2 regions of the Vibrio sp. 2130-1 genome follow, and region 2 is predicted to be linked to the other one. Evidence: predicted binding sites of a transcription regulator. Region 2 holds the regulator's gene; the other holds the start of a gene.
The links. Region 2 encodes CRP, which controls carbon source genes, mostly activating them, when cyclic AMP is high. Its sites were predicted from a motif close to TGTGANNNNNNTCACA; they were not measured.
Positions count from the first base shown of each region.

Region 1: the regulator CRP is predicted to act here: its motif matches at 1,953-1,968, upstream of rppH (RNA pyrophosphohydrolase).

Region 1 is NZ_JAWOUT010000014.1:43,972-47,150, forward strand. It holds gene ptsP (phosphoenolpyruvate--protein phosphotransferase) at 1-1,275, opposite strand, end outside; gene rppH (RNA pyrophosphohydrolase) at 1,278-1,799, opposite strand; gene mutH (DNA mismatch repair endonuclease MutH) at 2,419-3,099, shown strand; gene R7Q09_RS18815 (DUF6482 family protein) at 3,115-3,179, opposite strand, start outside.
Region 2 is NZ_JAWOUT010000023.1:29,631-32,809, forward strand. It holds gene astD (succinylglutamate-semialdehyde dehydrogenase) at 1-314, shown strand, start outside; gene R7Q09_RS22310 (DUF1338 domain-containing protein) at 563-1,354, shown strand; gene crp (cAMP-activated global transcriptional regulator CRP) at 1,491-2,123, opposite strand; gene R7Q09_RS22320 (phosphoribulokinase) at 2,364-3,179, opposite strand, start outside.

The sequences.
Region 1 (3,179 bases), on a different contig from region 2:
GAGTGCGAGGTCCTTATTTACCATGGCAAACAATTCAGACTCTTCGCTTACTAAGCTGCGATACTCTCGCAACAACTGACGGTTTGGCTCTAAGAAGATCTCACCCGTATAGCCGTCGACTATCCCGAGTTTGCCATTCACCACATCCGGATTAATGTTGGCGCCCATGACTGCAGGGACCCCAAGAGCTCGAGATAAAATGGCAGCGTGAGAGTTTGCGCCTCCCTCTAATGATACGACGGCTAACAAAAACTCTTTAGGTACAGAAGCGAGCAAGGTGGCAGTGAGTTCGTTCGCCACCAAAATAATGGGACGATCAATTGCAGAATTTTCTTGCTCACTGTTGTGCAGAAAATAGAGCAGCCTTTGCCCTAACTCTCGGATATCTTGCGCTCTTTCACGCATGTATACATCCGACATTCTGGCAAATCGATTCGAGTATGACTCTACAACTTGGCGTAACGCCCAGTCTGCCCTATCTCCTTTTTCAATCTGCTTCTTCAAATCACCGCGAAGCATCGGATCATTCAGTAAGTGAGTAAACAGATCGAAGATCGCCAGCGCATCTTTGTTGATTTCACTGTCCAGTTTTTTCCGCATGCGGCGAAAGTCATTTAACGCTCGCTCTATGGCCACCAGTAGTGTCTCGTGCTCGCGTTCCTTATCTAACGTGGACGAAGGGAAAACATCCGATAAACTCGGCTGGGTATTGTCGAACCAAAACTCTCCAATCGCGACACCAGTAGACGCAGGCAAACCTTTTAATACCGTGGGTTTAGATGCTAACTGCCAATGCCCAAGATTCTGCGCATGTGCAATGAGCACCGCTAACTGAGCGGATAAGGTAACAAGAAACGATTCTTCCATTTCACTAAACAAGCGCGGCGTTTTTTGTTGGATCACCAACACACCTAAAACTTGTTTACGATGAATGATTGGAGTAGCTAAAAAAGAGTGGTAAATCTGTTCGCCGAGTTGAGGAAAGAATTTGAACTCGGGGTGTTTTGAGGCTTCGGCAAGGTTAAGGGGTTCAGCGCTTCGTTTTACCAACCCAACCAAGCCTTCATTGAAGTTGATATGAATACTATCACCTTCAAAAATAAGGCCTTGAGTTGCCATTAACTCAAGGCGCTGCATTTCTTCATTAGCAAGATAGATAGTACAGCACTCAGTACTAAGGGCAGCACAAGTCTCTTTCACCAATATATCGAGTGCCAGATGCACATCATCGACCCTGGAGACTTTCTCAACTATTTCCCTTAGCTGACTGAGCATGATTATCCTCTACGTTGCTTTTTTCTTTTCCCTTTCGCTTTTCTCTCTCGAAAAGGCATGGCTAAGGATGCAAATTCTTTCATCGCTCGTCGATAAACATCTCGCTTGAAAGAAACAACTTGCCTAACTGGATACCAGTAACTTACCCAGCGCCAACCATCAAATTCAGGGGATTTTCCGCGTTGCATATTAATGCGAGACTCATCGCATTCTAATCTCAGCAGAAACCATTTCTGTTTTTGGCCGATACAAACAGGCTTGGAGTCCCAACGCACCAATCGCTTTGGTAGCTTATATCTTAACCAATGACGACTTGTTGCAATGATCTTAACGTCTTTTTTCGTTAAACCGACTTCTTCGTATAACTCCCTGAACATGGCTTGTTCAGGGGTTTCACCTTCGTCAATCCCACCTTGTGGAAATTGCCATGAGTGTTGCCCGTATCGTTTAGCCCAGAAGACCTGACCATGGTTATTACATATCACAATACCAACATTAAGTCGGTAACCATCGCCATCTATCACTGGCTAACCTCTATGAATAAATTTTTTATTACCGTGATTTTTCCACATATCCCCATTACTAGCAAACTTACTGATGTGATATGAGCAAGATTTATTACCTTTTCAGCATTTTTGGATATCTTTTAATCAAACCATACCTTATCAACACAAGAGTGAGACATTGCCCACATTTATTCACCTTTTCTGTGAATAACTTTGTGAAGAATTCAATTCAAATGAGTAATTCAGTTCAATCCCATCAAATGAAAAACAAATGAATAAACAAAAAAACAAACATAAAACATTGATAAAAAAGTATTTATTTTTAAAAATAACGATAATTCGATCTTCAATTTCTTGATGATCTTTTCACCAAACTCAGATCGGTCAAAGATCCACCAACAGGCTATTTATCCACACTTACCTGCTATTCGTTTAGATGATTACAACAAAATCAACCCCAAAAATGCATTTTAACCCCTGTTTATTCATACAGACTCCGTCAGGATCTTATCAATACCTCCTCCACCTGTGGATAAGTTATGAATTGATCGTTCTTACACCGCCTCGATGAAATCTTAAACAGTAGATTTGGTCGGAGTTTGATAAACTATATTTTTTGTAATACCACCTTGTAACTATGAAACCAGAACCACAAACAGAAGCAGAGCTATTGGAACGAGCGCATGATATGGCAGGACTCAGTTTTGCTGAGTTGGCCGCCGAAGCGAATATGATTGTTCCTGAAAACTTAAAACGTGATAAAGGTTGGGTGGGTCAATTACTCGAATGGCACTTGGGCGCTCCAGCTGGCAGTAAACCTCAACAAGATTTCGCAAAACTAGGGATCGAGTTGAAAAGTATTCCGATCAGTTACTCTGGCAAACCTTTAGAAACAACCTTTGTTTCTGTGGCTCCCCTCACTGGTGTTCATGGTCTTACATGGGAAACAAGTCATGTTCGAAACAAGCTATCTCGCGTGCTTTGGGTACCCGTAGAAGGAGAACGAGAAATCCCACTCGCTGAAAGACGTGTGGGCAGTCCACTCATTTGGTCACCAGATGAAGAAGAAGAACGGATTTTGCGAAATGACTGGGAAGAGTTAATGGAGATGATCGTCTTGGGAAGATTTGATCAAATTTCCGCCAGACACGGAGAAGCGCTGCATCTTCGCCCTAAAGCCGCAAATGCAAAAGCGCTCACCGAAGCATACAACTCAAATGGTAAGCCGATGAAAACTCTGCCCCGAGGCTTTTACCTTAGAACACAGTTTACTGAACAGATCTTACTCAAGCACTACATTAACACTCAACCAGAATAAAACCATATCAGCTATTTAGTGCGTCACGAGCGATAACTCAATATCGCAGTATGAGGCTGCCTCTTCAGTGCCACATTCGT
Region 2 (3,179 bases):
TGGTGCGTTACGAAGGGTTAGACAAAGCCGTGGCGCTAGCAAACGATACGCGCTTTGGCTTATCTGCTGGTTTGGTCTCAACCGACGACCAAGAATGGGAATACTTCGTTGACCACATTCGTGCAGGTATCGTGAACCGTAACCGCCAGCTCACTGGTGCAAGCGGTGATGCGCCATTTGGTGGTCCGGGGGCGTCGGGTAACTTGCGCCCAAGCGCTTACTACGCAGCAGATTACTGTGCGTACCCAATGGCATCAATGGAAGGTCAAGAGACTGTCTTGCCTGCAACATTGAGTCCAGGTGTAGCGCTATAAGTTTTAATAATAGAGTCGCAACTATGCATTGCGGCTCACCTTGCCGGCGCATCATTTAGGTATGGGTTGTAGTGATCGTTGGCAGAACACGAAAAGTGAGCAAAGACTCGGAAAAGCGTGTTGACTGACTGGCATTTACCGTCACAGGTTGATGGTTGCTCGTTCATTGTTCTGGACAACTTTTGTTGTGAACGAGCAGCCAACTTCCGCTTACCTTTAAACTCTACATCTCGTAACAAGGAGTCGTTATGACGCCCGATGTGTTATTTGAATCGCTATGGCAAGATTACATTCAACGTCTTTGCCCTTCGGCTGCTAAAGTGCATCAGCTGCTTCAAGAAGATGAGCCTCTGATTAATGATCATATAGCTTTACGTACCTTCAATATCGCGCCTCTTGGTATTGAAACTCTAGCTAAGCCATTTGTAGCTATTGGTTACAAGGCGTGTGGTGATTACGTTTTCGAAAGCAAAAAGCTGGTTGCTAAGCACTATGAGCACCCAGATCCGAAGCAACCTAAAGTATTTATTAGTGAGCTAAAAGTTGAAGAGTGCTCGTCTGAGCTACAAGAGATTGTGAAAAATTTGGTGGCACAAGTCGATGCTGACAAGCTGAACGATAGCGCATTCTTACATGGTGGACGCTTGTGGGATTTAAGCTTTGCTGATTACCAAACGTTGGCTAAAGAAAGTGAGTACGCATCTTGGCTTGCGGCGCATGGTTACGGAGCAAACCACTTCACGGTGAGCGTTAACCAGCTCAATGAATATGAAGAAGTGAAGCAGGTAAACGATCATCTGCGTACCGCTGGGTTTACCATTAATGAAAATGGTGGTGAAGTGAAGGGCACTCCTGAGGTGTTGCTAGAGCAGTCATCGACCATGGCAGATAAAGTAGCGGTTCGTTTTAGCGAAGGCACTGAAATTATCCCTGGCGGGTTTTATGAATTTGCTAAGCGCTATCCGATGGAAAATGGTGATTTGTACCCAGGTTTCGTGGCCGCTTCAGCTGACAAAATCTTTGAAAGTACGAATGGCTAAGTTTTAGGGTTAACCTGTTAAGCTTACTCATTAGTGTTCGCTGCACCCTATCTCATTTGGTCATGAGCAAATAAAAAGCCACCAATGTTGCCATTGGTGGCTTTTATAATTTTGTTCGTGTCACTCTAGTTTGAGATTAACGAGTACCGTAAACCACGATGGTTTTACCGTGAGCAGAGATTAGGTTCTGCTCTTCTAGCATCTTCAAAATACGACCTACTGTCTCACGAGAACAGCCAACAATTTGACCGATTTCTTGACGAGTGATCTTGATTTGCATGCCGTCTGGGTGAGTCATTGCGTCTGGTTGTTTTGCAAGGTTCAGAAGCGTCTGAGCGATACGACCAGTTACGTCTAGGAACGCCAGGTCACCCACTTTTTGGCTAGTTACTTGAAGACGACGAGCCATCTGCGCAGAAAGACGCATTAGGATGTCTGGGTTTACTTGGATAAGCTGACGGAACTTCTTGAAAGAAATTTCAGCAACTTCACAAGGAGATTTAGCACGAACCCAAGCTGTGCGCTCTTGGTCTTCCTCGAATAGACCAAGTTCACCAATAAAGTCTCCTTGGTTTAGGTAAGAAAGGATCATCTCCTTACCTTCTTCGTCTTTGATAAGAACCGCAACAGAACCTTTAACGATGTAGTACAAAGTTTCTGCCTTTTCGCCCGCGTGAATTAGCGTGCTCTTTGAAGGGTACTTATGAATATGACAGTGTGAAAGAAACCACTCTAATGTTGGGTCGGTTTGAGGTTTACCTAGAACCATAATATCTCACTTCCTCTGCAGGGTACGCTTGCGCTATCCATATTTTAGCTAAGCCTGAATTAGGCCTACTAGAATAAGAGCACTTTTTATATGCTGCAAGCTCTCTTGTGTTTCGGTAAGAAATAGTATCCTTTTTCGAAAACGATTTCTTGATTTTAATCGTGCCATGATTGAGATTTTGTAAGCAAAACTGTGCACATGATCACGGTATGAAAAGTAAACATCTTCGCAGGCAGGTTTTTAGCCAATTTTCCCTGTTTCGATGAGCTGTTGTAGGATAGGCCGAACTATGAGCTCCATTGCAAAGCTCATCTTACCGCCGGGTACGACAATCGTGTTGTGGCGTGACATGAATGAGCCATCAATCATGGCCAGCAGATATGGGAAGTCGACATTCTTGATACCGCGTAGGCGAATCACCACAAAACTCTCATCCAAACTAGGGATGCCTTTTGCATTAAGTGGGTTGGAAGTATCAACGGTCGGTACGCGCTGGAAGTTGATGTGAGTACGAGAAAACTGAGGAGTGATATAGTTGAGGTAATCGTCCATGGATCGCACGATTGAGTCCATTACCGCTTCACGCGAATGGCCGCGATCGCGAGTGTCGCGTACGAATTTTTGTATCCACTCTAAGTTCACAATCGGCACCATGCCAATTAAGAAATCCACATGTTGAGCAACATTAACATCACCATCCACCACGCCACCATGTAACCCTTCATAAAACAGCACGTCGCTGTTTTCGGGTAAGTCTTGCCACGGCGTAAACGTGCCTGGCATTTGATTGTAGGGAACCGCTTCGTCAAACGTGTGCAGATAACGGCGCACGCTGCCAGTGCCATCATGCCCGAACTTACGGAAAAACTCTTCTAGTCCCGGGAAGTCATTAGCTTGTGGGCCAAAGTAGCTAATGTGTCGACCTTGCTCGCGGGCTTTGCGAATTTCGATGTCCATTTCTGGGCGAGTAAAGCGATGGAAGCTATCGCCTTCAACCCATGCGGGTTTAACGTTCATCATATTGAACATTTTACGGAAGGCTTCAGATGTAGTGGT